One region of the Corynebacterium nasicanis genome, then DNA from elsewhere that is predicted to be linked to it. Evidence: riboswitches for the same ligand, from Rfam matches in the RefSeq annotation. Region 1 holds a riboswitch; each other region holds the start of a gene.

Region 1 (9,708 bases):
ACTCGGAGAACTACGCCCGCCGCTGGGAGGCGATGATCGAGCGGGGCGAGGACATCGACGGCGAGGCCCGGCTTATCGACGCCCTCGTCCCCCGCGCCTCCCGCCTCCTCGACGTCGGCTGCGGGCAGGGGCGCGTGAGCGGCTACCTGGCCGAACGCGGTCATGAGGTGGTGGGTGTGGACATCGATCCCGTGCTCGTTGAACACGCCCGGCGTCGGTACCCGGGGGCGAGTTTCCAGGTCGGCGACGTGTGCGCGGACCCGTTGCCCGGGGACGTCGACCTGGCGTTCTCCGCCGGCAACGTCATGGGATTCCTCGACCCCGCCGGGCGGGCGGGGGCGCTGGAGAACATCGCCCGGGCCCTGCGCCCCGGCGGGCGCTTCATCGCCGGGTTCGGGGCCGGACGCGGCTGGGGTTTCGATGACTTCATGGCCACCGCCGCGCAGGCCGGACTGGAGCCGGAGAACGTGTTCTCCACGTGGGACCTGCGCCCCTTCACGGAGGACTCCGACTTCCTCGTGGCGCTGTTCTACCAGGCCCGGTCGGCCTGAGCGAAGAACTCCCGCTCGTAGAGGCAGGCCCGCAGGTAGGCGGTCATCGCCTGCTCGCGCTGCGCGGGGGAGGCGGCTTCCAGGGCGCGCTCCGTGTGCTCGATGGCCAGGCGCGCCCCGGCGTTGAATTCCTCGCCGCCGTAGGTGGACAGCCAGGCGTGGTAGGGGTGCGCGGGTGAATTCGACCGGGCCAGCTCCATGCCGATCTCGGCGTAGAGCCAGAAGCACGGCAGCACGGCCGCCGCGCCGACGACATAGGGTTCCACGGCGCAGGAGGCGACGAGGAAGTTGGTGTAGCCCAGGGTGACGGGGGAGGGGCTGGTGACGCTGATGTCGTTGCCGCCCAGCCAGTCCCGGTGCAGCTGGGCCTCGCCCTCGAGCACCTCGCGGGCGGATTCCGCCCAGAAGGTCTGGCCCTCCTGCTCCGGGGCGGTGGCGGAGAGCAGCGCCAGGGCGCGGGAGTAGCGGTTGAGGTACTGGGCGTCCTGATCCAGGTAGAAGGCGAAATCGGCGTGCCGCAGGGTGCCGTCGGCCAGTTCGCGGAGGAAGGAGAGATCCATGATCTCGTTCCAGATCTCTCCCGTGGCCTCCCACATGGCCTGCGTGTGCGGGCCCGCCGGGGCGAGGTGCGGGGTGGGGGCGGGCACGTCCGTGCGCGGGGCCCACGGGGTGGTGGAGGCCGCCGCCTCCAGGCGACGGGCCCGGTGGAAGTGGTCGACGGGCCCGTGGCCCTGGCCGACCTGAAGGTCATCGGCGTGGCGGATGGCCTCGTGGAGCCAGCGGGTGGACCACTCGAGGGCCTCGGCGACCGAGTCCCCGCGGGCGATCCGGGTGGCCAGGGCGGCGGACAGGGAACAGCCGGTGCCGTGGGTGTTCTTGGTGTCGATACGCGGGGTGGGCACCCGGTGCACCGTGCCGTCCGGCGAGACGACCGCGTTGTCCGCCTCGGGACCGGTCAGGTGCCCACCCTTGACGATGACCACGGTGCCGGTGTCGGCGGCCAGGCCTAGTGCCTGCTCGATGCCCTCCTCGAGGGTGGTGGCCATCCCCATGTCGCACAGCACCGCCAGTTCGCGCAGGTTGGGGGTGATCACGTCCACCCGGCGCACGAGCTCCCGCACGGCGGCCTCGGCGTCCTCGTTGAGCAGCCGGTCGCCGGAGCTGGCCACCATGACGGGATCGAGGATGACGTGGGCGACCTCATGGTCCGACAGGGCGCGGGTGACCTCGGCGACCGTCTCCACGTCGCCGAGCATGCCGATCTTCACGGCGTCGACCGCGACGTCGTCGAAGACGGCGTCCAGCTGCTCCCGGAGGAAGGACATCGGCGGGGTGTGCACCGAGCGCACCCCCTGCGTGTTCTGCGCGACCAGCGCGGTGACCACCGCCATACCGAAGCCTCCGGCCGCGGAGATCGACTTGAGGTCCGCCTGCACACCGGCGCCGCCGGTGGGGTCGGTGCCGGCGATGGAGAGAATGCGGGGGATCATGAGGGGTCCTTCCAGGAGACGAGGTCCGCGATCTCCGCGGAGGTGAGGTGGTGCAAAGCGTCGAGCCACGCGGTGGAGAACCCGCCCGGACCGGTGGCCGAGCGGGCGGCGAGCTGGGCGGCGGCACCCGTGTGGGCGTGGGCGGCCAGGACGGCGTCGTGCGGATCGGCACCCAGCCCCAGGTAGGCCGCGCACAACGCGCCGAGCGCGCAGCCGGTGCCGCTCACCAGGGTGAGCAGCGGATCGCCCGAGGTCAGCCACGTGCTGCGACCCGCGGAGACGATGAGGTCCACCGGTCCCGAGACCGCCACCACCCCGCCGGTGCGTTCCGCCAGCGCCCGGGCGGCGGGCAGGGCCTGCTCGACGGTGTCGGCCGCGTCGACGCCCCGCCCGCCCGCGCCCGTGCCGCCCAGCGCGGAGATCTCGGAGGCGTTGCCGCGGAGGGCGGTGGGGGAGGCGTCGAGAAGCGCGTCGACGAAGAAGGTGCGGTGGGCGAGCACGCCGGCCCCGACGGGGTCGATGACCCAGGGGGTGCCGGCCGCCGTGGCGCCGCGGACCGCCTCGCGCATGGCGGTGTAGCGCTCCGCGGTGGGCGTGCCGACGTTGAGGAGCACCCCGGAGGCCAGCGCGGCGAAGTCCCCGGCCTCCTCGGGCGTGTCGATCATCGCGGGCGAGGCCCCGGCGGCGAGCAGCACGTTGGCGCTCAGCGGCATGGCGACCGAGTTGGTCAGGCACTGGACGAGCGGCGCGGCGGCGCGCAGCTCATCCCGCAGATCGAGAAAACTCATGACAATCCCTTCGCTAGTGCTAACTAGAGCAGGTTCGGTGGGTGTGATCTCAGCGCGACGTCCGCGCACCCCATGTCGATGTGACAAAGATTACCATAGGCGGTATGAGCAGAATCATCGTCGTCGGAGCCGGCATGGTCGGCCTCGCCACCGCCTGGCACCTGCAGGAACGCGGTCACCAGGTCACGGTCCTGGACAAGGAGGGCGTCGCCGCCGGCGCCTCGTGGGGCAACGCCGGCTGGCTCGCCCCGGCCAAGACCATCCCGCTCTCGGACCCCAGCCTGTGGCGCTACGGCCCCACGGCGCTTCTCGACGCCGACGCGGCCCTGTCCATGCCCCTGCGTTTCGATCCCCAGCTGTGGGCCTTCCTCGCCCGCTTCATGGCGCAGGCCACCGCCCGCGCGTGGGACGCCACCATGGCGGATCTGACCCCCATCGACCTGGAGGCCCTCGCGGCCTTCGACGAACTCGCACTCGGCGGTGTCGACGCCTGGACTCGGCAGGGCCCCTTCGTCATCGGCTTCGAGGAGGAGTCCCAGGCCGCCGGTTTCCTCCGGGAGGTGGCGGGCGCGGTCCGCCACGGCCAGGAGGCCCCGCTCACCCCGCTGGAGGATGTGCAGTCCCTGGCGCCCATGCTGTCCGACGCCATTACCTGCGCCTACCGCCTCGACGGGCAGCGCTTCATCGAGCCGGGACCCTACGTCGCCGCGCTCGGCCGGGCGGTGGCGGAGCGCGGGGCGGAGATCCGTACGGATGCCGAGGTGGTGAGTGTCCACGGGGACGCCGTGGTGCTCGCCACCGGGGAGCGGCTCGACTGTGACGCGGCGGTCATCGCCACGGGCGCCTGGCTCTCCGCCCTCGCCCGCCCGCACGGGGTGCGCACCCTCGTCCAGGCCGGGCGCGGCTACTCCTTCACGGTGGAGACCGCGCAGCCCGCCGAGCACCCCGTCTACCTGCCGCAACACCGCATGGCGTGCACGCCCTACCAGGGGCGATTCCGCATCGCGGGCACCATGGAGTTCCGCCGCCCCGACGAGCCTCTCTACCCGCGGCGGATCGAGGCCATCGTCAACCAGGCGCGGAAGGTTATGACGGGTGTGGACCTCGACGAGCGTCGCGACGAGTGGGTCGGGTCCCGCCCCGTCACCCCGGACGGCCGACCCCTGGTGGGCCGCACCCGCACGGAGAACGTCTACGTCGCGGGCGGGCACGGCATGTGGGGCGTCGTCCTCGGCCCGGCGACGGGGAAGTTCCTCGCCCAGCTCATCGACACCGGTGAGACCCACCCGGCGATCCGGCCCTTCGACCCGCTGCGCTAGTAGGTCTCGATCCCGCGCTCGCGGAAGGCCTGCCGGGTGGTGCGCAGGGAGGCGCTGGTCGGCGGCTTGGTGTCTGCCAGGTCATAGCGCAGGCCCAGCTCCCGCCACTTGTCGGCGCCCATGTTGTGGAAGGGCAGCACCTCCACGCGCTCCACGTTGGGCCAGCCGGCGACGACGTCCGCCACCCGGGCCACGTTCTCCGGGTCATCGGTGAGCCCCGGCACGAGCACGAAACGCACCCACACCGGCTTCCCCAGCGCGGCCAACCGGTCGCCAAAGTCGAGGGTCGGCTGCAGGGGCTGTCCGGTGACGTGGCGGTAGGTGTCCTCGTCGCCGGACTTGACGTCGAGAAGCACGAGGTCGATGTTGTCCAGGTTCGCATCGCTGAGGCGGGCCCCGAGGAAACCGCTGGTGTCGATCGCGGTGTGCACCCCCGCGGCGTGGACCTCCGCGAGCACCCGCCGGGTGAAGGCGAGCTGGAAGAGCGGCTCACCGCCCGAGATCGTCAACCCGCCCCCGGTGACCTGGAAGACCCGGCGGTAGCGCAGAATCCGCTTGACCACGTCCTCGACGCGCTCGAGCGTGCCGGTGCGCATCTCCATCGTGTCGGGGTTGTGGCAGTAGAGACACCGCAGGGGGCAGCCGCTGAGGAAGAGCGTCATCCGCGTTCCGGGGCCGTCGACGGCGGTGACCATCTCCCAGGAGTGGACGAGGGCGACGTCGCCGGTGACGCGGGCGTCGAGAAGCTCGGGGCGGGGGAGCTCCCCGGCCGTACCCCCGATGCCGGCGGCGACCCCGCGGACCCGCTCACCGACCGTGGGGGAGAGGCGGACGACGCCGGTGACGCCGTCCTCAGGCACCGTGATGGAAGGTCCGGGAGATGACGTCGCGCTGCTGCTCCTTCGACAGCTTGACGAAGTTGACCGCATAACCGGACACCCGCACCGTGAGGTTGGGGTAGTTCTCCGGGTTGTTCATCGCGTCCTCCAGCGTCGACTGGTCGAGGACGTTGATGTTGGCGTGGTAGAGGCCGGACTCCATGTTGTTGGAGGCGCGCGCGGCCTTCATGTCGGCCATGCGCTCGGCGAAGGTCTTGGTGGACATGGCAGGGTTCTCCTAGTTCTCGTCCATGATGAACCCGGCGTCGAGGATGCCGACGAGGTTGCTGACCTGCTCGGCCTTGGTGCGGCCCAGCCCGGAGGGGGTGATGGTGTTGGTGAGCGAGATGCCGTCGAGGGCATCGTTGTAGTCGAGCTTGCCGACGGACAGCATGGAGGCGACCATGCCGTGATTGTCGGCGCCGTTGGTGGGGTTGGCCCCCGGCGCGAAGGGCGTGCCCGCCCGGTGGCCGCAGGGGAAGTTGCCCGTCGCCTTGCCGTAAACGACGTTCGACGTGATGGTGAGCACCGACTGCGTGGGGATCGCGTCGCGGTAGAGCGGGATCTCCCGGATCTTGGCCATGACCGTGTGGACGATGGTGGCGGCGATGTCGTCGGCGCGGTCATCGTCGTTGCCGTAGACGGGGAATGCGCCCTCGGTGCGGTAGTCGACGATGAGGCCGGTCTCGTCCCGGATGGGGTAGACCTCGGCGTGCTTGATCGCGGACAGTGAGTCCGCCACGATGGACAGCCCGGCGATGCCGCAGCCCATGGTGCGGATGATGTCCGAATCGTGCAGGGCCATCTCGATGGCCTCGTAGGCGTACTTGTCGTGCGACCAGTGGATGATGTTGAGGGCCTCGACGTAGGTGCCGATGACCCAGTCGAGCATGTCCTCGTAGCGCTCCCACACCTCGTCGAAGTCGAGCGGGCCGTCGCCCTCGATGGGGGCGTGCCCCTCGACGATCTGCCGCCCGCTGACCTCGTCGCGCCCACCGTTGATGGCGTAGAGCAGCGACTTCGCGGCGTTGACGCGGGCGCCGAAGAACTGCATCTGCTTGCCCACCTTCATGGGCGAGACGCAGCAGGCGATGGCGGAATCATCGCCCCAGCGGTCCCGGATCTGCTTGTCCGACTCGTACTGCAGCGAGGAGGTCTCGATGGAGATCGCGGCGCAGAACTCCTTGTAGCCCTCCGGCAGGGCGTCGTCCCAGAAGATGGTGATGTTCGGCTCCGGCGCCGGACCCAGGTTGCGCAGCGTCTGCAGCAGGCGGAAGGAGGTTCGGGTCACCTGCGGGCGGCCGTCGTCCATGAAACCCGCATCCGACCAGGTCGCCCAGTAAGGGTCGCCGGAGAAGATCTGGTCATAGTCGATGGTGCGCAGGAAACGCACGATGCGCAGCTTGATCACCAGGGCGTCGATGATCTCCTGGGCGCCCACCTCGTCGAGGATGCCGGCGGCCAGGTCCCGCTCGAAGTAGATGTCGAAGAAGCTCGACAGGCGGCCGATGGACATGGCCGCGCCGTCCTGGGACTTCACGGCCCCCAGGTAACCGAAGTAGGTCCACTGCACGGCCTCCTGCGCCGTGGTCGCGGGCCCGGAGATGTCGAAACCGTTGGACTGCGCCATCACCTTGAGCTTGCGCAGCGCCTTGATCTGCTCGGCGTGCTCCTCGCGGTAGCGCGCCCAGTGCTCGGAGAAGCCGGCGTCATGGACGGCGTGCTTCGCCGCCTCCTTGTCCGCGATGAGACGGTCGACGCCGTAGAGGGCCACGCGGCGGTAGTCACCGATGATGCGGCCGCGGCCGTAGGCGTCGGGCAGGCCGGTGATGATGTGGGAGGAACGCGCGGCGCGGATCCGCGGGGTGTAGATGTCGAAGACGGCATCGTTGTGCGTCTTGCGGTAGCGGGTGAAGATGTCCTTGACCTGCTGGTTCGGCTCCATGCCGGCCTCGACGATCGCGGTCTCCACCATGCGCCAGCCGCCGGAGGGCATCATGGCGCGCTTGAGCGGGGTGTCGGTCTGCAGGCCGACGATGATGTCGTCGTCGTCGGAGATGCGCCCCGGACCGAAGGCGTCGATGTCGGCGGGGGTGTCGGTGTCGATGTCGTAGACCCGGCGCTCGCGCTCCACGGACAGGTAGTTGTCCTCCAGGTGCTGCCAGGTGCGCAGGGTCTTCTCTGTGGGGCCGGCCAGGAAGGCGGCGTCGCCGGTGTAGGGCGTGAAGTTACGCTGGATGAAATCGCGGACATCGATGGTGTCGGTCCACGCCCCCTCAGCAAAACCTTCCCAGGCCTGGGTCACAGGCGGGATAACGGTGGTCACGTGTTCAACCTCTCGGGTTTTCCGGTGTCAATGAGAAAAATAAGTCATATGACGTAACCCAGTATAGCCCCCGGCATGCGAAAGGCCCGGGCGGGGAGCCCGGGCCTGACAGTGGTGAGACGCGCCTAACGCAGCTGCTTCTTACCGGAGAACTTGGTGGTGTCACGCAGCTCGATCGGGGTGTCACCCTCGATCTCGGAGGTGATCGCCTGCAGCTTGAGCAGCGCGGTGCGCGAGTGCAGCTGCTGGCGGGTGGTGGCCAGGTTGTAGCGGGTCCGCGACAGCGCGTTGACGCCCCAGTTGATCATGGAGACGAAACGGTTGCGGAAGCCCACGAGGAAGAGCACGTGGACGGCCAGCCACAGCAGCCAGCCGATGAAGCCGGTGACCTCGACCTTGCCCATCTTCACCAGCGCGTAGAAGCGGGAGACGATGGCCATGGAGCCCTTGTCGAAGTACTCGAAGGCCGGGCGCTGATCCGGGGCGGTGCGGCCGGAGAGCTCGTCGGCGATCTGCTCGGCGGCGTACTGGCCGCCCTGGATCGCCACCTGGGCGACACCCGGGAGGTTCTTGTAGTTGGACATGTCGCCCACGACGAAGACGTTGCGGTGCTCGCCGACGGTGAGGTCGTCGTTGACCATGACGCGGCCGGCGCGGTCCATCTCGACCCCGGCCTGCTCGGCCACGAGGGCACCGAGCGGGGAGGCGGCGACACCGGCGGACCAGATCTTGGTGAAGGCCTCGATGGTGGTCTCGGAGCCGTCGACCATGGACTTGTAGGTGACGGTCTTGTCGTCGACGTTGGTCACCATGGCGTTGAGCTTGACGGTGACGCCCAGCTTCTCCAGCTGGCGCTGCGCGGTGCGGCCGAGGCGCTTGCCGAAGGGCGGGAGGACCTGCGGTGCGCCGTCGAGAAGCAGGATCTTGGCGTTGGAGGTGGAGAAGTTGGAGTACTCGCCGACGAGGGTGCGGTGGGCGAGCTCGGCCAGCTGGCCGGCCAGCTCCACACCGGTCGGGCCGGCGCCGACGATGACGAAGGTGAGCAGGCGCTCCCGCTGGGCCGGGTCCTTGGCCAGCTCGGCGCGCTCGAAGGCGCCGACGACGCGGGCCCGGATCTCCAGGGCATCGTCGATGGTCTTCATGCCCGGAGCGAACTCCGCGAAGTGGTCGTTGCCGAAATAGGACTGGGAGGCGCCGGCGGCGACGATGAGCGAGTCATACTCGAACTCGCGGGTGTAGGCGCCGAGGGAGGTGGTGACGATCTGCTTCTCCAGATCGATGTTGGTCACCTCGCCCTTGACCACGTTGGCGTTCTCCTGGCCCTTGAGTACCTGGCGGGTCGACGGGGCGATCTCGCCGGAGGACAGGATGCCGGTGGCCACCTGGTAGAGCAGCGGCTGGAAGAGGTGGTGGTTCGTGCGGTCGATGATGGTGATATCGACGTCGGCGTTCTTCAGATCCTGAGCCGCAAACAGGCCGCCGAAACCGGAGCCGATGATGACCACATGGTGGCGGCCGCCGTCAGGACGGAAAGGGGTGTTCGTCATGAATTAAGAGTTCCTCATCTTCTTCGCGGGAATCAACGGCACCTATCGTATATCGATCACCAGGCGAACCGTGAGCCGAACGGGCCCCAACCCCGCAACCGGACATCGGCGCCGGTCGCGCCTTCCTGATTCCCGCCGGGGCGGGGGATAGGATGAGGCGCTGTGAGGCATCCCCATCTCGCGGCAATTGACGCGACAACCTGGCCCGGCGTGGCCCGCATTCCCGACGGGCGGCTCGTTGACCTGCGGGCCCGCCTCGCCGAGGCCGGTTTCGCCCGCGCCTGCAGCGCCGCCGGCCTCGACCTTGACCCCGCGGGGACACCGGATCTCGTCGTCGAGAACGAGGCTCTCTTCCCCCGCCTCGCTGTATCCGGCTGGTTGGGCCTCGCGGAGAGTTTCATGGCCGGGGAGTGGCGTTCCGAGCGTCTCGTCGACGTACTGGCGGCGCTCATCGCGACCGGTTACCGCCCCCGCACCCGCCTGCCCGCCCCCGCGGCCTACGACGGCGGCGAGCTCCCCGCCGAGCTCGTGGCGCTGAGCGCCGGCGACGGCCTCAGCGCCTTCGGCGGCGTCTTCGCCTCCGGGGTGCCCACCACCGTGCGCACCGCTGTGCCCAACCACGCGCCCGGGCGCGGCCCCGACACCTACTTCATCGATCTGCAGACCTTCACCGAGCCCGTCGGCGTTGACCGGGAGGACCTCGGCGACGCGCAGACCCGCAGCGTCACCATGCTTCTCGACGCCGCCCGCGTCACCGCCGGCACCCACCTCCTCGAATTCGCCACCTCCGGTGGCGCGGTGGCGATCCA
Region 2 (9,708 bases), on a different contig from region 1:
GGAGATGGTCGAGGTGCAGACCGCCGAGATGCGCGAGATGGAGCACATGTACGGGGGCGTGCCGACGCCTTAGGCGTTGTTGAGGAGCCCCATGGCGGAGAGTTTCCGGATGGGGTGGATGTTGGCCCTCGGTGGCCCACCATCAGGTGGGTGATGCAGCACCCCACCCGGGTGGCGTTCCAGGCGTCCGTGGCGGGGCGGGGCGTCGGGGTCATCATCGTTACGCGCGTTGTGCACCTTGCAGGCCATCGACATGTTCTTGATGTTGGTCTCCCCGCCCTCCTTCCAGGCCTCCAGGTGATGCACCTGGCAGAAATCCGCCGCCGTCGTACACCCCGGCACCGGGCAGAGGATCGTCTCCGCGGCCAGGAGCATGCGCTGCTTGAAAGTGGCACTGCGTTGGTCCCGGTAGAGATCGACCGGGCCTTCGACCGGGTCGTAGATCCCGACGAACCCGTGGGTGGCCATCTCATGGGCCACCAGTTCTGCTCCGGTGATGGTGGTGCCATCGGTAAGCCCGAAGACCGTGTCATCACCCTCACGGCGCAACACCTTCGCGTAGTCGGGTACGGCCATGACGACATGCGGGGCCAAGGGCTGGTTGGCGGCCTTCCCGGTGCTGCCCATGAGGTGGGTGTAGAGGGCGTCGGCCATGGCCTGCTCGTGGCTTAGTCCCTTATCCGCTGCCCGCAATGCAGAAGCCGTCGGTGTGAGGTAGGAGAGCATGGCCGAGATTTCCCGTTCGGGGCGGGTGACGGTGAAGGTCCGCATGCCGTGGCCGTCGGTGTTCTTGCCCCCGCGTAGGGCGCGTTTGCCGTAGGCCTTCGCTGCGGCGTCCTTGACCGTGCGGTTGAGGTCGCGGACCTTCGTGGCTGCGGCCCGGTCGATCTCCGCGACGGTGCCGCGTAAACCGCACAGCTGCACGCGGAGTTCCTCCACCGTCACCGAGGCACCCCGGAGGAGGGAGCGGAGGTGTTTTTCGATGACGATCACCGCGTCCAACGACAACTCAGCGGCCGCCACCCGTGCGGCCTGCTGGAGCTTCTTGTACCTCGTTGCCCCGTAGTAGGTGACAGCCAGCTTCTCCCACAACAACGCATCCCGCACCCCGAGGGCATCGAGCTGCGCGCGGGTGACCGCCTGGGAGGAAAGGTCCTCCAGGACGGTCATGGCCCTAAGGGCTGCCAGCGCGTCGAGGGTGTTCATGCCCCGGACACTAAACCGGAAACACGCAGGCGTCGAGAAGCACGCACCGCAGCCTGTGGACAACTACCCGTTATCCACAGAAACGCCGATATCTGCCGCCCTACCGTTTGCCTAACCCCGCGGAACCACGTAGTGCTCGAGCCGGCACGAGCCGGGTGCCAGCTCGGCCCACGGACCGGGGACGGCGAGGACGGCGAGGGCGCTGGTGGGGAATTTGGTGTCGATACCCTGCCATCCGGGGTTGTCGTCGCGCACCGCCAGTTCGCGCACGGCTTCCTCCACCCCGGGCCAGTGGGCGAGAACCAGCGCCGTCCCCACGGTCTCGGGAAGGGGGCGCAGCAGCCGCAGGACGTCCTCGGTCGTGCCGCCGTAGAGGCCGTCGTGGAAGCTCACCTTGCCGGCGCTGATGCCGGTGCGTTCCAAGGTCAGGCGCGTGCGCGTCGAGGTCGAGCTGAGGACGCGGTCAATGTCGCCGATGTGCTCTGCCAGCCACTCGCCGGCGGCCCGGGCATCGCGCCGCCCCCGCTTGTTCAGTGGGCGCTGGTGGTCGGGCAGCGGTTCCTTCCAGGAGGACTTCGCGTGGCGCATGATGATCAGGCGGTGGCTCATGCCCTCAGCTTAACTGCGCACCGGCCGCCACGAGCTCCTGCAGAGCGGCCTCGCCGCGGGCCTCGTCGACGGGCGCGCACAGGTCGGTGAGCACCCGCACCTCGAAGCCTTCCTCGAGGGCGTCGAGCACCGTGGCGCGCACGCAGTGGTCGGTGGCGATGCCCACGACGTCGAGCTTGTCCACCCCGCGCTCCCGCAGCCACTCCGCCAGCCCGACGCCGTCGGCGGCGCCCTCGAAACCGGAGTAGGCGGCGGAGTACTCGCCCTTACGGAAGAAGGCCTCAATGAGCGGGGCCCGCACGCCGGGGTGCAGGGCCGCCCCCTCCGAGGCGGCGACGCAGTGCACGGGCCAGGTGTCGAGGTAGTCGGGCTCCGCGGAGAAGTGGGTGCCGGGGTCGATGTGCCAGTCCTGGGTGGCCACGGTGTGGGCGTAGCGCGCGGACTGGGTGTCCTGGTGCGCGCCGATGAGCTGGGCGACCTCGGCTCCCCGTTGCGTGGCCAGGGAGCCGCCGGGGCAGAAGTCGTTCTGGACGTCGACAATGAGGAGTGCGGTCTTCATGGCCTCAGCTTAGGCGCCCGCCCCGGGGGCCGACCGGTAGGCTCGGGCGCATGAAAATGCCGATCCCGGAGTATCTCGAGGAGATTCTCGAGCACGTGGCCGACGACGACGGGGGCGAGGTCGCCGACTACATCCCCGAGCTGGGCGAGGCCGATCCCGACCGCCTGGCCATCGCCCTGTGCACCGCGTCCGGGCATGTGTATTCGGCGGGCCCCGACGCGGAGGTGGAGTACACGATCCAGTCGATCTCCAAGCCCTTCGTCTTCGCCCTGGCCCTGCAGGAGCTGGGCCCGGAGGCGGTGCTCGACGTCGTCGGCCTCGAGCCTTCCGGGGAGGCCTTCAACGAGCTCTCCCTCGACGCCAACGACAAGCGCCCGGTCAACCCGATGATCAACGCGGGTGCCATCGCGGTCAACCAGCTCATCAACGGGGAGGATTCGAGCGTGGCGGATCGCGTCGAGAAGATCCGTGACCTCTTCTCCCGCCTCGCCGGCCGGGAACTGCACATCGACGCCGAGCTCTCCGCTTCCGAGCTGGCCGGCGCGGACCGCAACCTCTCCATCGCGCACATGCTGCGCAGCTACGACATCATCCGGGATGACGCCCATGACGCCGTCCTGTCCTACACCCACCAGTGTTCGACGCTGGTGACCACGCGGGACCTGTCCGTCATGTCCGCCACCCTCGCCAACGGCGGTGTCCAGCCGGTGACGGGGGAGCGGATCCTCAACCCGGAGGCCTGCCGCCTCACCCTTGCCGTCATGAGTTCCGCCGGCATGTATGACGGCGCGGGCCGGTGGATGGCCGGGGTGGGCATCCCCGCGAAGTCGGGCGTGGCGGGTGGGCTCATCGGGACGCTGCCGGGTCAGCTGGGTATCGCGACGTTCTCCCCGCGCCTGGACTCGCAGGGCAACTCCGTGCGGGGAGTGAAGATCTTCGAGCACCTCTCCCGCGACATGGGCCTGCACCTCATGTCCTCCGACCAGCATTCCGTCCCGGGCGTGCGCTCCATCACCCGCGACGGCGACCAGACGATCATCCGCCTGCAGGGCACCATCAACTTCACCGCCGCGGAGAACATCCTCCACCAGTTGACCACCCACACCCTCGGCGGCAGCGAGCTGGTTCTCGACGTCTCCCGCGTCACCTCCTTCAACCGCATGGGCCGCCGCATGGTCAAGGAGGGCCTGCGACGCCTGCGCGAGGGTGGTTTCGACTGCGCCATCTACGACCCGGAGGGTGTGGTCACCGATCTCGAATTCTCCGACGGCACCCACGCCGACACGGTGGACGCCGTCTGATGGCCTGGCTCGTTTTCGGAGTGGCCTTCGTCGTGGTCGTGGCGGTGTTCGCCGTCGCTCCGCGCTTCGCCGGCGGCGGGCGCGGTTTCCCCTGGTTCTGGGTGGTCTTCCCCGTGACGGCGCTGGCCGTCGGTTCGACGCTCATGTTCTGGGCGGATTTCGGGCCGCAGGTCATGGACTTCTTCGTGTGGAACCTCACCACCACGGCCTGGCCGATTGTGGCGCTGCTCGGCGCGGCGCTGTCCGTGTGGACCTGGCGGACAGGGCGGCGCTGATGGTCATCTCCCTGTTGTTCGCCCTGCTCATCGTCGTCATGGTCGCCACGACCGCTTATCGACGCCCCTCCCCCTGGTTCTGGGTCGCCTTCCCCGTCACCTGTCTGTCGATCGGCTTTCTCCTGCACCGTTTCGTGCCCCTGACTCCGCTGTCCAGCCTCGACGGCGCGGCGGTGATCTACGAGATCGCCCCCGGCGTTCCCTGGCTGACGATCAGCGCCGCGGTCGCGGCGGTGCTGGGAGCGCTCGCCTCGGTGTGGACCTGGCGCCGGGGTAGTGTCGAAGGATGATTCAGGCGGTATCTTTCGGGCTGTTGGATTCCCTCAACGCCCTGCTCATCGGCGTCATCGTCGCCCTCGGCGTCATGTTGCCCCGCAACGCTGCTTATCGACGCATCGTCACCCTCCTCATCCTCGGCGACTGGTTCGGCGTCTTCCTGCTCTCCGTGATCACCATGGTCGTCTTCGACGGCCTGGGCGACCTCGTGCAGAAGGCCCTGGACTCCCCGGTCTTCGGCATCCTGCTCATCGCCACGGGCGTGCTCACCCTCGTGGGCACGGTGCGCAGCAACGGCAGCGGCGATTCCCCCCTCGTCCGCCGGATCCTCGCGCCCCTGCAGGCGCCCTCCGCGAAAACAGTCCTCGTGGGTTTCATCCTGGGCCTCGCCCAGTCCGCCACCTCCATTCCCTTCTTCACCGGCCTGGCCTTCCTCTCGGCGGGGGACTACCACGCGGCGATCCGCTACGTCGGCCTCGTCGTCTACGCCAGCCTCGCGCTCAGCCTGCCGACCCTCTCGGCGGTGTTCGTCGGCCTGGTCCGCGCCTACCCCTACTCGGTGTTCGGGCGGGCCTTCGAGTGGATGCGCAACAACCGCGAGCTGGTGGTCAAACTCGCCGGCTACATCGTCGCCGTGGCGCTGACCGCCTTCGGTATCGTGGCACTGGTGTAGGCAAAGAAGTACCCCCGCCGGGGGTACCGGCGGGGGTGATATGGTGCGCCATCAGGGACTCGAACCCCGAACCCACTGATTAAGAGTCAGTTGCTCTACCAATTGAGCTAATGGCGCTGGTGTTTTCCTTCTGGACCCTGTGTGTCGGGCTGTCCGGGCAACGAAGAAAAATATAACAGGCTATCGTGCAACCTACAAAATCGCCTGGTCATCTGGCGTTTATCTGAGTGTTGCCACACTGTGATGTGTCGGATTCGAGACATGTGTGCGGGGGGAAGTAGTGTGGCGGTAGTTTACGGTGTCTAAGTAACACCGCCGGAAGAGTTCAGAGGTTGCACGTGTCGTTGTTGATTGCCCCCCGTCGTTGGGGTGCCGTGTTGGTCATGGCTGCTGCAGTGGCGTCGGGGACGCTGACGGCGTGCACGATTGAACGGGCGTCGATAAGCGAGACGGTCGAGGCGGAGGAGTCGCAGGCTCCGCAGCCGATGAAGGTGTCCGTCAAGGACGGCGCGAAGGAGGTCGATCCTTCCGAGCCGGTGACCGTGACCTCGCCCGAGGGGCTGAAGAAGGTCACCATGACCAACCAGGACGGCAAGGTCGTGGAGTCGGAGCTGGCCAAGGACCAGAAGTCGTGGAAGACGACGGAGGTGCTGGGCTACAACCGGACGTACACGATTCTCGCGGAGGACCGGGCGGGGCAGAAGACGACCACGGTGTTCCACACGCCGAGTCCGCTGGCGACCGCCGGGGTGGCCCTGGCTCCCCTCGAAGGCGCGGTGGTGGGTGTCGCGCAGACCATCACGATGCGTTTCGGCACCGCCATCCAGGACCGGCAGGCCGCGCAGGACGCCATCACGATCACTACGTCACCGCAGGTGGAGGGCGCTTTCTACTGGCTGAACAACTCGGAGCTGCGCTGGCGGCCGGCGGAGTTCTGGGAACCGGGCACGAAGGTGACGGTCGAGGCGGATCTCTACGGCACGGACCTCGGGGGCGGCACCTACGGTTCCCAGGACAATGCGATGAGTTTCAGCATCGGCGATGAGGTGCGCACCATCGTCGACGACGCCACCAAAACCATGACCGTCTACCGCAACGGCGAGGCCCTGCGCACCATCCCGGTCTCCCTGGGCCGCGACACCGCACGCTGGGCCACCCCCAACGGCACGTACATCATCGGCGACCAGCTGGAGTCGATGGTCATGGACTCGATGTCCTACGGGCTGGCCTATGACCAGGGCGGCTACAAGACGCCGGTGTCGTACGCGACGCAGATGTCCTGGTCGGGCATCTACGTCCACGGCGCCCCCTGGTCGGTGGGCGATCAGGGCTACCGCAACGTCTCCCACGGCTGCATCAACGTGACCAACGAGGCCGCGCAGTGGTTCCAGAACACCGTCAAGCGCGGGGACCCGGTCCTCGTACAGAACACCGTCGGCGGGACCCTCTCGGGCTATGACGGCCTGGGCGACTGGAACATCCCGTGGGAGACGTGGAAGAAGGGCAACGTCTCCGGCCAGCAGAGCTAGCAGGTCAGGGCGTCGGCGTACCGCCGGTGACGCCCAGGGTCTCACCCATGACGAAGGACGCCTCATCCGAGGCGAGGAACACGAACGCCCCCGCCAGCTCCGCCGGCTGACCGGCGCGCCCGAGCGGCGTGTGCTGGCCGAACTCGTCGATCTTCTCCGGCGGCTGCCCGTGGGAGGGCTGCAGCGGCGTCCACACCGGCCCCGGGGCCACGGCGTTGACGCGGATCCCCTCCGGCGCCAGCTGCTCGGCCAACCCCTTGGACAGGTTGTTCTGCGCGGCCTTCGTCAGCGCGTAGTCGAGCAGGTGCGGGGAGGGCTGGTACGCCTGGATCGACGAGGTGAAGATGATCGCCGAGCCCGGCTCCAGGTGGGGGAGCGCCGCCTTGGTGACGCGGAAGGAGGAGTAGATGTTGGACTTCATGGTGGCGTCGAAATCCTCGTCCGGGATGTTCCCGATCCCGTCGTGCCAGATCTGGCGCGAGGCATTGTTGACCAGGATGTCCAGGCCGCCGAAGGCCGCGACCGTGTCGGCGACGATCTTCTCGCACTGCTCCAGCTCGCACAGGTCGCCAGGTAGCGCCAGGGCCCGCTGGCCTGCGTCCTCGATGGCCTGGATGATCTTCTGCGCGTCGATCTCCTCCTCCGGCAGATAGGAGATGGCGACATCGGCGCCCTCCCGCGCGTAGGCGATGGCGACGGCCGCGCCGATGCCGGAATCGCCGCCGGTGATGAGCGCCCGGCGGCCCTGCAGGCGGCCGCTGCCGCGGTAGGTCTCGAGGCCGAGGTCGGCCTTCGGTTCCAGCTTCGCGTCCAGGCCCGGGTGGGGCTGGGTCTGCTGCGGCGGGTCGATGGTGGGGTAGAGGGTGCGGGGGTCCATGTCGAAGTACCTTTCATTAGCGTGCGTGCATCTGATCTGTTTCCGAGGGTACGGAAATGCGCGGCCGGGCGCCGCCGGACGTTTGCTAAGGTGGCGGACACGTGACACGGGGTGCCGCCCGCAAGGCAGCTGAGAACATACCCGTCGAACCTGATCCAGTTAGCACTGGCGAAGGGAATGTCCCTCCTTCGCCTTTTCCTGTGAAAGGCACCCACATGAGCATCAACGCAACCCCCCTCAACGAGCAGATCGTCCTGGTCACCGGCGGCGCCCGCGGCCTGGGCAAGGCCGTCACCGAGGCCTTCCTCCGGGAGGGGGCCAAGGTCGTGGTGAACTACTTCTCCTCGGCGGAGGCGGCGGAGGCGATCGTCGAGAAGCATCCCGGCCGCGCGGTGGCCATCCAGGCCGACGTGCGCGACCGCGCACAGGTCGACGCCCTGTTCGCCCAGGCACGCGAGCTTTTCGACGCCCCCGTCACCACCGTCGTCTCCAACGCCCTCATCGACTTCTCCTTCGACGGCGACGCCCGCCCCAAGGCCGAGGACATCGCCTACGAGCGTTTCGAGTCCCAGTTCTCCGGCGCCGTCCAGGGCACCCTCAACGTCACGCAGGCAGCGCTGGCCGGTTTCGACGAATTCGGCTCGGGCCGGATCATCACCATCGGCACCAACCTCTTCCAGTACCCCGTCGTGCCCTACCACGACTACACCGCCGCCAAGGCCGCCCTCCTTTCCCTCACCCGCACCCTGGCCGCCGACCTCGGCCCGCGCGGCGTGACCGTCAACATGCTCTCCGGCGGCCTGCTGCGCAAGACGGACGCCTCCGCCGCCACCCCGGACGAGGTCTTCGACTTCATCGCCGCCGGCACCCCGCTGCAGTCCGTGACCACCCCCGAGGAATTCGCCGACGCGATCCTCTTCTTCGCCTCCCCGTGGGCGCGGTCTGTCACCGGCCAGAACCTGGTCGTCGACGGCGGTCTGGTCAAGGACTGATCCGTGCACCTCAACCTCTTCGCCTTCGCCGCCGGGCACCACACCTCCGCGTGGCGGGCCGCCGACTCCTCGGTGGGTCGCCTCGGGGACATCACGTACTGGGAGGAGCTGGCGCAGATCGCCGAGCGCGGCAAGCTCGACGCCTTCTTTCTTGCCGACGGCCAGTCCGCGGCCATCGGCGGCGTCGGCGGCGGGCCGGCCTGGTTCCTGGAACCCGTGACCACCCTCACCGCCCTGGCGCGCGCCACCTCGCGGATCGGGCTGGTCACCACCATCTCCGCCACTTTCTGGCCGCCCTTCCACGCCGCCCGCCTCATGGCCAGCCTCGACCACATCTCCGGCGGCCGCGCCGGGATCAACGTGGTCACCTCCATGGGCGACGACGAAGCCCGCAACCACGGCATGGACGCCCTCCCGCCGCACGCCGAGCGCTACGCGCGCGCCGACGAATTCATCCGGGTGCTGGGCCAGCTGTGGGACTCCTTCCCGGCCGACGCCGTGGTGTGCGAGGTCTCCTGGGCGGATGCCTCCCGCCTATCGACGCCCTCCCACTCCGGCGACTACTTCTCCGTCGCCGGTCCGCTCAACATCCCGGCCGGCCCCCAGGGCCGCCCCGTCCTCTTCCAGGCCGGGGCCTCCGAACCGGGCCGCGACCTGGCCGCGACGTACGCCGAGGGGATCTACGCCGTGGCCTGGGACCTGGAGATGGCGCAGGAGTACCGCCTTGATGTGCGCCGCCGCGCTGAGTCGCTGGGACGGGACCCGGATTCGCTCGTGGTCATGCCGGGCCTGGTCACCTACGTCGGCCGTACCGAGGAGGAGGCCCGGGAGAAGCAGCGCGCGCTGAACGAGCTGCTGCCTGTCGAGGACGCGCTGCGTGGACTGGAGTACTTCATCCAGCAGGACACCTCCGGGTGGGACCTCGATGCGCCGGTGCCGGAGTTGCCGCCGCTGGAGGAGTTCACCGGGCCGAAGGGGCGCTACGCCACCATCCTGCGGATCATCGAATCGACGCAGCCCACCGTGCGTGAACTGCTGGGTTACCTCGCCGCCGGCGGCGGGCACGCCACCTTCGTGGGCACTCCCGAGCAGATCGCCGACGAGATGCAGCGCTGGGTTGCCGAGGGCGGGGCGGACGGCTTCAACCTCATGCCGCCCGCGCTGCCCGCGGGTATCGAGGACTTCGTCGACCTGGTCATCCCCGTCCTGCAGGAACGCGGGCTGTTCCGGACGGAGTACGCGGGGACGACGCTGCGGGAGCACCTGGGAGGCGCCCGTCGAGCTGACATCGGCTGAGCGTTTCCCCAGGAGGGGGCTGATCTCGAGGGTTGAGGTCAGCCCGGCGGTCGGACGGCCCCATGCGAAATGCCCTCCCGCTTCACATGAAGCGGGAGGGCATTTCTCTGCGGGG
Region 3 (9,708 bases), on a different contig from region 1:
GGCCGAAGATGTCCGACAGCGGCAGCCGCACGGGATCCAGGGAGGCGAGGGAATCGTTGAGCATCTTCTCGTGCGGCTCGCGGATGTCGAGGAGGATGGCGCGGCCGGCGCGGACCTCGTCGAGCGGGGAGGGGCCGACCGCACACACCGCCTCCCCGTAGGACTCCTCCAGCGAGGTGACCAGCTCGCGCGCCGGGTCGGCGGCGATCTGGAAGGTGCGGGTGGCACCGGGGAAGGCGTCGTAGCTGAGCATCCGTCCGGGGACCACGTCGAGGCCGGCGAGGTAGCCGATCGTGGTGGTGGCCAACAGGGCGCCGACCACGGCGGTCGTGGCCCCGAGGACGCCGGCGGTGGCGCAGTCCTCGATCCCGGGCGGCTGCTCGGGGAAGAGATCCCGCAGCCCCACACCCCGCGAGGAGGGCCCGGAGGTGAACAGGCACACATCCCCGTGGAAGCGCAGCACGGTGCCCCACACCAGCGGGGTGCCGGTGATCTCGGCGGCGTCGGCGACGAGGTACTTGGTCTGGAAGGAGTCGGAACCGTCGACCACGAGATCCACCGATCCCACCAGCGACACCGCATTGCCCACGGTCAGCCGCTCGTTGAGTGCCGTCACCGTGATGCCGGGCTGCAGCTCGGCCAGGCGCTCGGCGACCACCTCGACCTTCACCCGGCCGACGTCGGAGGCGCCAAAGAGGATCTGGCGGTGGATGTTGGTGATGTCGACGGTGTCGTCGTCGATGACGGTGATGTGGCCGACTCCCGCCGAGGCGAGGGACTGCATGGCCGGGCAGCCGAGGCCACCGGCGCCGATGACCAGGACGTGGGCGTCGGCAAGCGCCTGCTGCTGGGCCGGACCGTAGCCGGGCAGGGCCAGCTGGCGGGCGACGCGGCGCAGCTCGGAATCATCCATCTACAGCACCTGATCCGACCAGGACACCAGGCCGTCGAAACTGGAGGAGGCCACGGCGTGCTCGCGGCGTGGGATGCGGCCCGCACCGGCGGCCAGGCGCCCGGCCTCGACGGCGTGCTTCATCGCGGTCGCCATCGCCACCGGGTCCTGGGAGCGGTTGACGGCGGAGGCGAGGAGGACTCCGGAGCAGCCGAGCTCCATGGCCAGGGCGGCGTCGGAGGCGGTGCCGACGCCGGCGTCGAGAAGCACGGGCACGCCGGCCCGCGAGCAGATGAGCTCGATGTTGTGCGGGTTGAGGATGCCCAGGCCGGTGCCGATCGGCGAGCCCAGCGGCATGACCGCCGCGCAGCCGACGTCCTCGAGGCGCCGGGCCACGACCGGATCGTCGGAGGTGTAGGCGAGCACCACGAAGCCCTCGGCGACGAGGAGTTCGCAGGCGTCGATGAGCTCGACGACGTCGGGAAGCAGGGTGTGCTCGTCGGCGATGACCTCGACCTTCACCCAGTTGGTGCCCAGCGCCTCGCGAGCCAGCCGCGCGGTGATGACGGCGTCGCGTGCGGTGCGGCACCCGGCGGTGTTGGGCAGCGGGGCGATGTCCAGGCGCTGGAGCAGGTCGAAGACGGATTCCCCGGTGCCCGCGGCGTGGCGGCGCATGGCCACGGTGGTCAGTTCGGTGCCGGAGGCGCGCAGTGACTCCTCCAGCAGGGACATCGACGTCGCCCCGCCCGTGCCCATGATGAGGTGCGAGTCGAAGGTGCGGTCGGCGATGGTGAGCATGGATCAGCCTCCCTGGACTGCGGTGAGAATGTCGACGGTCATGCCCTCGCTGAGCGGGCGGTCCCACGCGGAACGGGGGACGACATCGCCGTCGACGGCCACGGCCACACCGGCGGCGGGCAGCTCGCCGAGGGTCTCCTCGACGAGGCCGAGGAGGGTGGTCGCGGAGGTCTCGACGGGCTCGTTGTTGACGGTCAGGTTCATGGTCACTCCTTGTGTCGGTGCGGGTCGCACGCCGCGAGGTCGATGCCCGGGTCGGTGCCCTCCACCAGGTGGACGGCCACGTCGGCGGCCAGCGCGGTGAGCAGGATGCCGTGGCGGAAGTACCCGGTGGAGACGATGAGGTTTTCGTTCACCTTTCCAAGGTACGGAAGATCATCCGGCGTGCCCGGGCGCGCACCCGTGGTGGCCTCGAGGAAATCGCACTCCTCGATGCCGGGGACGAGGCGGCCGGCGTCGCGGAGCAGGTCGTGGACGGCGCCGGTGCGGGGGACCGGGCGGTCGTCCTCGCGGGAGGTGGCGCCGATGGCGATGGTGTCGTCGGTGCGCGGGATGAGGTAGACGGGGCGGTCCTCGACGAAGCCGCGCACCACCCGGGTGAGCAGCGGCCGCAGGTGCGTCGGCACCCCGAGGCGCAGGATGTCGCCGTAGACCGGGCGCAGCTTGAGGCCGGGGTAGAGCGCGCCGGCGCCGAGGCCGTTGGCCAGGATGACCGGGCCCGCGGGCAATGTGTCGGCCTGGGTGCGGACGATGGGCACGGAGAGGGCGGTGAGGGCGTCGAGAAGCGCGGCGGCGAACAGCCGCGGGTTGACCTGGTGATCACCCGGGATGTGCACCGCGCCGGCCAGGTGCGGGGACAAGGCGGGCTCGAGCGCGCGGGCCTGCCGCAGGGGCAGCCGCTCGGCGCTCATCGCGTGCCCGGCCTGGTACTCGGCCAGCTCCGCCAGGTGCGTCGCATCCGCCCGGTCGGCCGCCACCACGAGGGTGCCCTCCGTGCGGTAGCCGGTGGGCAGGGCCGTGTGCTTCTCGACGATCCCCATCAACCCCGGATACAGCTCCGCCGAGCGCAGCATGAGGGGGAAGAGGGGCTCCTGCCGGTAGACCACCTCGGCGACAGGGGCCAGCATTCCGCCGGCGTGGTGGGTGGCCCCGGAGGCCGGCGCCGGGTCCTGCAGGGTGACCTCGTGCCCGCGGTCGGCCAGACGCAGCGCGGTGGCCAGGCCGATGAGCCCGCCACCGACGACGGTGATCACTCGAAACCCGCCACCAGGCGGGCGGCGTAGGCGCGGGGATCGTCGGCGTTCATGAGCCCACGCACGACGGCCAGGCCGGCGACCCCGGTGGCGGCCAGGTCGGCGGCATCGTCGGCGGTGACGTCACCGATGGCCACCACGGGCACCCGCGACAGCGCCGTGAGTTCCCGGTAGCCCGCGAGACCCAGCGGCGGGCGGCCGGAGTCCTTCGTCGGGGTGGGGCGGTAGGGGCCGGCGCCGATGTAGTCGATGAGGTCGCCGAGCTCGTTGGAGGCCTCGACCATCGCTCGAGTGCCCGTGGTCAGGCCGATGATCGCGTCCGGCCCGAGCAGGTCGCGGACCTGCGCCACCGGCAGATCCGTCTGGCCGACGTGCACGCCGTGGACGGGCAGGCCCTGCCGCATGAGGGAGAGGGCGACGTCGACGCGGTCGTCGATAAGCACGGTCGCCCGGTCACCGACCTCCCGGGCGATGTCCGCGGTGAGCTCGTAGAGATCGAGCGCGTCGATCGGCTTGCTGCGCACCTGCACCGTGCCGCAGCCGCCGGCGACGGCCTCGCGCACCACCTCAAGGATGTGCTCGCGGGTGCCGGAGCCGGTCACGAGGTAGCAACGCAGGTCAAGGGAGGGACGCATCATTCACCGATTCGAGATAGACATGGGAACCGCGCTTGCGGAACTCCTCCGACATGGTACGCATCCCGTCCTCCGCCTCCGGCGCACCCACCTGGGGCAGGCCGAGCTTCGCGCCGAAGGTGTCGCGGATGTCCTGGCTGATGCGCATGGAACAGAACTTCGGGCCGCACATGGAGCAGAAGTGGGCGGTCTTCGCCGGCTCGGCGGGCAGGGTCTCGTCGTGGTAGGCCTGCGCCGTCTCCGGGTCGAGCGAGAGGGCGAACTGGTCGTGCCAGCGGAACTCGAAACGCGCCTTCGACATGGCGTCATCCCAGTCCCGCGCGCCGGGGTGGCCCTTCGCCACGTCCGCGGCGTGCGCGGCCAGCTTGTAGGTGATCACGCCGGTCTTGACGTCATCGCGGTTCGGCAGACCGAGGTGCTCCTTCGGGGTGACGTAGCACAGCATCGCGGTGCCACCCATGGCGATGTGCGCGGCGCCGATGGCGGAGGTGATGTGGTCGTAACCCGGAGCGATGTCCGTGACCAGCGGGCCGAGGGTGTAGAAGGGGGCGTCGGAGGCCCACTCCTGCTCCAGCTCGTTGTTTACCTGGATCATGTTGAGCGGCACGTGTCCCGGACCCTCCACCATGACCTGCACGTCATACTCCCAGGCCCGGCGGGTGAGCTCGCCGATGGTCTTCAACTCGGCGAACTGGGCGTCGTCGTTGGCGTCGGCGAGGCTGCCCGGGCGCAGACCGTCGCCGAGGGAGAAGGCGACGTCGTACTGCGCGAAGATCTCACACAGCTCGTCGAAGTTCTCGTAGAGGAAGGACTCCTTGTGGTGCGCCAGGCACCAGCCCGCCATGATCGACCCGCCGCGCGAGACGATGCCCGTCACCCGCTCCGTGGTCAGCGGGATGAAGGGCAGGCGCACGCCCGCGTGGACGGTCATGTAGTCGACGCCCTGCTCGCACTGCTCGATGACGGTGTCCCGGAAGATCTCCCAGGTGAGGTCCTCGGCGATGCCGTTGACCTTCTCCAGGGCCTGGTAGATCGGCACCGTGCCGATGGGCACCGGCGAATTACGGATGATCCACTCGCGCGTGGTGTGGATGTCATTGCCGGTGGACAGGTCCATGACCGTGTCCGCGCCCCAGCGGGTCGCCCAGCGCAGCTTCTCCACCTCCTCCTGGATCGACGAGCTCACGGCCGAGTTGCCGATGTTCGCGTTTATCTTCGTGAGGAACTTCCGGCCGATGATCATCGGCTCCGACTCCGGGTGGTTGATGTTGTTCGGCAGGATCGCCCGGCCCCGCGCGATCTCCGCGCGCACGAACTCCGGATCGCAGTGCTCGCGCAGCGCGACGAACTCCATCTCCTTCGTGACGATGCCCTGCCGCGCGTAGTGCATCTGCGTCACCCGCTGTCCCTCCAGCGCACGCAGCGTCGGGCGCTTCTCGCCCTTCCACTCGGCCGAGGCCTCGCCGCGCCGGGTCGCCGTCTTGCCGTCATCGGCCAGGTTGCGCGGGCGGCCCTCATACTTCTCGACGTCCCCCCGCTCCGCGATCCACTCGGCCCGCAGCGCCGGCAGGCCGACGGTGACGTCACACTCCGGCCCGCGCGTGCGGTAGACGCGGAAAGGCTCGTTGGGGCCGGTGGGGGAGTCGTCCAGGTGGATCTCCGTCTCCGGGACGCTCAGACCGTTCTTCTCGACGGGTGCGAATCGGTGCTTCGGGTGAATCTCAGTGGAGTGATGGGTGGGCTGCACAGCCTCGCCTCTCTTCCTTCGCCGGTACTAACCGGACAGGTTCAAACGGTGCTTGCGCGGCTACAACAGCGCAATCTCAGCCCGATGCCTCAGGCGCCCGTGGGGTCGTCGGTCATCGTACCACCGGAGGTTTTGCACGGGGGTGGGCGGTGTGGGAGACTAGGCGGGTTGTATGTAACGGGCACGAACCGGTCGAGCGTCCCACCAGGGAAGAAGCCGCCAGGGTCCTCTGTCCAGAACTGAAAAGGAACATGTCGCATGAACATTCTCGACAAGGTTGACGCCGCACAGCTGCGCGACGACATCCCGGCCTTCCGTGCCGGTGACACCCTCGACGTCCAGGTCAAGGTCATCGAGGGCTCGACGGAGCGCACCCAGCTGTTCAAGGGTGTCGTCATCCGTCGCCAGGGCTCCGGCATCCGCGAGACCTTCACCATCCGTAAGGTCTCCTTCGGTATCGGCGTGGAGCGTACCTTCCCGGTCCACTCCCCGAACATCGCCTCCATCGAGGTCACCCGCCGCGGCGACGTCCGCCGTGCGAAGCTGTACTACCTGCGCGAGCTGCGCGGCAAGGCAGCCCGCATCAAGGAGAAGCGCTAAGTTTCGCCGGACTATTGACTCACGCCTGTGGCGTGGGTTACAGTCTAGATATTGCTTCACCGGACGAAAGTCAGGGTGAGGAAGTGAACCCCGGAAGTTCCGTCGCAAGACGGGACCCGGGGTTTGCGCATTGCTGGGGTCGGGGGCGGGCCCTACGCCAGCAGCTGCCGGGAGGCCAGGTCGCGGTACAGCTCACTCGACTCCATGAGAGAGGTGTGGGTGCCGACGGCGGAGATGCGGCCGTCGGCAAGCACGATGATCTGGTCGGCGTCGGTGACGGTCGAGAGGCGGTGCGCGACGACGACGAGGGTGCGGTCGGCGGCCGAGGCGGCGATGGCGTCGAGGATGAGCTGCTCGTTGTGGGAGTCGACGGCGGAGGTGGGTTCGTCGAGAAGCAGGATGGGCGAATCCATGAGCAGCATGCGGGCGAGGGCGAGGCGCTGGCGCTGGCCGCCGGAGAGGGTGAGGCCGCGGTCGCCGAGTTCGGTGTCCAGGCCCTCGGCCTCCTCCATGCGTTCGCGCAGGTTGACCTGGTCGAGTGCCCACCAGCACTGCTCGTCGGTCGCGTTCGGGGTGGCCAGGCGGAGGTTGTCGCGGACGGAGCCGGCCAGCACGGCGGCCTCCTGCTCGACGTAGCCGACGATGTCGCGTACCGACGCCCGCGTCAACCCCGCCATGTCCTGGTCGCCGAGCCACAGTCGGCCGGAATTCGGGTCGTAGAAGCGCTCGATGAGCGCCAGCATGGTTGATTTGCCGGAGCCGGAGGGGCCGACGATGGCGGTCTTGGTGCCGGCGGGGATGGTCACGGAGACGTCGGAGAGGACGGGGGTGTCGTCGGTGTAGGAGAAGGAGACGTCGTCGAAACGCACGGTCCCGGAGGGGCGGGCGGTGGTTCCGGTCTCGGACTCCTTCTCCTCGCCCATGACCTGCTCGATGCGTTCGATGGCACCCATGGCCTGGCGGATGGTGGTGATGGCGCTGAAGATGGCGCCCAGCGGCATGGACACCATGAACAGGTAGAGCACGAAGGTGACCAGGTCGGCGACGGTGATGGTGCCGGCGGCCACGCGCGCGCCGCCGAGGCCCAGGACGAGGAGGAAGGATCCCTGCATGGCCAGCCCGGCGGCGGGGAAGATGAGGGCGGCGACGCGGGCGATGCGCACGCCCTGCAGCCAGGCGTTGTCGGCGTCGGCACGCAGGGTGGCTTCGACGGAGTCCTGTGCGCCGGAGGCCCGGATCGTGCGCACCGCGACGAGGGCGCGGTCCATGCCGGCGCCGAGATCGCCGACGGCCTGCTGGGCGCGTTTGGTGTAACGCTGAATGAGTGTCGAGGAGCCGATGACGGCCAGCAGCGTCACCGTCACCACCGCCATGACCAGGGCCAGCATGAAGACATCGACCATGGCCATGAGCACGATCGCGCCGATCATCGTCGCCACACCACCGATCGCGCTGACCAGTCCGCCGGTGAAGGCGGCACGGATGATGGTGGTGTCCGAGCCCAGGCGAGTGACCAGGTCGCCGGTGCGGTGGCGGTCGTAGACGGGGATGGGCAGGCGCAGGAGGTGGCCGATGAGATCGTAACGCGTCGCCTTCACGGCCGATTCCGCCGTGACCGTGAGCAGGTAGGACTGCAGCGCGCCGAGTACGGAGGACACGACGAGCAGCGCCACGAGGATCCACGCCAGGTGGGCGATGGGCCCCTGCCCGACGGTGGTGATGAGCCGGTTGATCACCAGTGGCTGGGCCAGCCCCAGTCCGGAGCCGACCAGGGAGAGCACCACGGCCACGGTCAGCGCCGCCTTGTGGTGGGCGAGCATGGCCAGCAACGTGCGGAAGGCAGGGGAGTTCATGTCGATCCAGTCTAGGCCCGTGCCCGGCTGCTAGGCTCGGACCCCGTGACTGATGCGGAGAGAAACCACGAGGAGTCGACGGGGTCGACGGCGGCGTCGGCAAGCGGGGCGGAGAAGAAGTCCGCGCCGTGGTACATCGAGATTCCGGTGGTCATCGCGGTGACGCTGCTGGCGATCTTCCTCATTCAGACGTTCGTCGGGCGGGTGTACATGATTCCCTCGCAGTCGATGGAGCCGACGCTGCACGGCTGTGCCGGGTGCACGGGCGACCGCATTTTCGTGGACAAGATCAGCTACCGCTTCAGCGATCCCGAGCCGGGGGATGTCGTGGTGTTCAAGGGCACCGACTCCTGGAATCAAGGCTTCGTGTCGCAGCGATCGCACAACGATGTCGTCCGCGCGCTGCAGAACGTCGGTTCCTATGTGGGACTCGTCGCGCCCGATGAGAATGACCTGGTCAAGCGCATCGTGGCCACCGGCGGGCAGACGGTGTCCTGCCAGGCCGGCGACCCGGCGGTGATGGTGGACGGGGCGCCCGTCGACCAGTCCTACACCTTGACTCCGCTGGCGTATCCCGTGGATCCGGCGACCGGCTCCGAGGCCTGCGGCGGCCCCTTCTTCGGACCGCTCACCGTGCCGGAAGGCAACTACTTCATGATGGGCGACAACCGCACCAACTCCGCCGATTCCCGCGCCCACCTGGGCGATGAGCACCAGGGCACCATCCCGGAGGAGAACATCCGCGGCAAGGTCCAGTTCATCATCTTCCCGTTCAACCGCATCGGCGGTGTCGCCGACCCCGCGATCCAGGGGTAGTGGAGGAGCTTCTCGACGCCCGCGGTCTCGGCCCCGTCGCCGGCGTCGACGAGGCGGGGCGGGGCGCCTGCTGCGGGCCACTCACCGTCGCCGCCTGCATCCTGCCGCCGGGGGAGCTGCCGGGGCTGGAGAAACTGACCGACTCGAAGAAGCTCACGCCCGCCTGGCGGGAGCGGCTCTACCCGCGGATCATCGAGGCCGCCGTGGCGTGGTCGGTGGTGAGCATCTCCGCGACGGCCATCGACGCCCGCGGCATCCAGCACGCCAACATCTCCGGCATGCGCCGCGCGGTGGCTGCCCTGGACGTGCGCCCCGGATATGTCCTCACCGACGCCTGGAAGATCCCCGGTCTGGACGTCCCCCACCTGCCGGTACTCGGCGGGGACGCGCACGTGCGCGCTATTTCCGCGGCCAGTGTCCTGGCGAAAGTCACCCGCGACCGGCTCATGGTGGAGATGGACGCCCGCTATCCCGCCTACGGACTGGCGTCGCACAAGGGCTATTCCACGAAGGCGCACATGGCTGCGGTGCGTCAGCACGGGGCGACGCGTGAGCACCGATACACTTACGCCAACGTCGTGAAGGCCCACGACGACTGGCTTGAGCATGTGAGGAGTGAGTAGTGAGCGCTGAGGAACTCGACAACTACGAGGCAGAGGTGGAGCTCTCCCTGTACCGCGAGTACCGGGATGTGGTCAGCCAGTTCTCCTACGTCGTGGAGACCGAGCGCCGCTTCTACCTGGCCAACGCCGTGGAGCTCATCCCGCACACCGACGGCCGCGACGTCTACTACGAGGTCCGCATGTCCGATGCGTGGGTCTGGGACATGTACCGTTCCGCCCGTTTCGTGCGCTACGTCCGTGTCATCACCTACAAGGACGTCAACATCGAGGAGCTGGACAAGCCGGACCTCATTCTGCCGGAATAGTCAAATCGGCACAGGCCCCGCCTGTGGATAACTCGAGTTATCCACAGATCCGGGGCCATTCTTCTTGTCTGCACTTTTCTTCCCGCTTCTCGACGCCCACCCTGGAGTCACCACACCAATTCCAGGGGGGAATCACATGTCCGTTGCCCAGAAACGTCGCACCCGGCTCGGCCGGCTGGGAGAGTC

Evidence for each region. A riboswitch is a leader RNA that binds a small molecule or an ion and turns the genes downstream of it on or off. The one in region 1 is predicted to bind thiamine pyrophosphate.
Region 2: linked by a shared signal. The riboswitch ahead of ACFPUZ_RS03265 (3-oxoacyl-ACP reductase) and the one ahead of thiM (hydroxyethylthiazole kinase) in region 1 are both predicted to bind thiamine pyrophosphate.
Region 3: linked by a shared signal. The riboswitch ahead of thiC (phosphomethylpyrimidine synthase ThiC) and the one ahead of thiM (hydroxyethylthiazole kinase) in region 1 are both predicted to bind thiamine pyrophosphate.

What each region holds. Positions count from the first base shown of each region.
Region 1 is NZ_JBHSQE010000002.1:48,852-58,559, forward strand. Features, by position in the region: gene ACFPUZ_RS03820 (class I SAM-dependent methyltransferase) at 1-551, shown strand, start outside; partial or broken gene ACFPUZ_RS03825 (bifunctional hydroxymethylpyrimidine kinase/phosphomethylpyrimidine kinase) at 530-2,035, opposite strand; gene thiM (hydroxyethylthiazole kinase) at 2,038-2,835, opposite strand; TPP riboswitch at 2,817-2,912, opposite strand; gene ACFPUZ_RS03835 (NAD(P)/FAD-dependent oxidoreductase) at 2,925-4,148, shown strand; gene pflA (pyruvate formate-lyase-activating protein) at 4,145-5,008, opposite strand; partial or broken gene pflB (formate C-acetyltransferase) at 5,001-7,352, opposite strand; gene ACFPUZ_RS03855 (NAD(P)/FAD-dependent oxidoreductase) at 7,478-8,899, opposite strand; gene ACFPUZ_RS03860 (class I SAM-dependent methyltransferase) at 9,062-9,708, shown strand, end outside.
Region 2 is NZ_JBHSQE010000001.1:666,566-676,273, reverse strand. Features, by position in the region: gene ACFPUZ_RS03320 (DUF305 domain-containing protein) at 1-73, shown strand, start outside; gene ACFPUZ_RS03315 (HNH endonuclease signature motif containing protein) at 70-1,206, opposite strand; gene ACFPUZ_RS03310 (SixA phosphatase family protein) at 1,318-1,815, opposite strand; gene ACFPUZ_RS03305 (nicotinamidase) at 1,820-2,374, opposite strand; gene ACFPUZ_RS03300 (glutaminase) at 2,425-3,675, shown strand; gene ACFPUZ_RS03295 (hypothetical protein) at 3,675-3,950, shown strand; gene ACFPUZ_RS03290 (hypothetical protein) at 3,950-4,240, shown strand; gene ACFPUZ_RS03285 (hypothetical protein) at 4,237-4,899, shown strand; tRNA gene ACFPUZ_RS03280 (tRNA-Lys) at 4,941-5,016, opposite strand; gene ACFPUZ_RS03275 (L,D-transpeptidase) at 5,283-6,428, shown strand; gene ACFPUZ_RS03270 (SDR family oxidoreductase) at 6,433-7,305, opposite strand; TPP riboswitch at 7,403-7,500, shown strand; gene ACFPUZ_RS03265 (3-oxoacyl-ACP reductase) at 7,521-8,297, shown strand; gene ACFPUZ_RS03260 (LLM class flavin-dependent oxidoreductase) at 8,301-9,593, shown strand.
Region 3 is NZ_JBHSQE010000001.1:207,545-217,252, reverse strand. Features, by position in the region: gene ACFPUZ_RS01120 (ThiF family adenylyltransferase) at 1-913, opposite strand, end outside; gene ACFPUZ_RS01115 (thiazole synthase) at 914-1,690, opposite strand; gene thiS (sulfur carrier protein ThiS) at 1,694-1,894, opposite strand; gene thiO (glycine oxidase ThiO) at 1,897-2,943, opposite strand; gene ACFPUZ_RS01100 (thiamine phosphate synthase) at 2,940-3,578, opposite strand; gene thiC (phosphomethylpyrimidine synthase ThiC) at 3,562-5,325, opposite strand; TPP riboswitch at 5,321-5,436, opposite strand; gene rplS (50S ribosomal protein L19) at 5,584-5,925, shown strand; gene ACFPUZ_RS01085 (ABC transporter ATP-binding protein) at 6,078-7,778, opposite strand; gene lepB (signal peptidase I) at 7,914-8,594, shown strand; gene ACFPUZ_RS01075 (ribonuclease HII) at 8,594-9,217, shown strand; gene ACFPUZ_RS01070 (DUF2469 domain-containing protein) at 9,217-9,522, shown strand; gene ACFPUZ_RS01065 (YraN family protein) at 9,659-9,708, shown strand, end outside.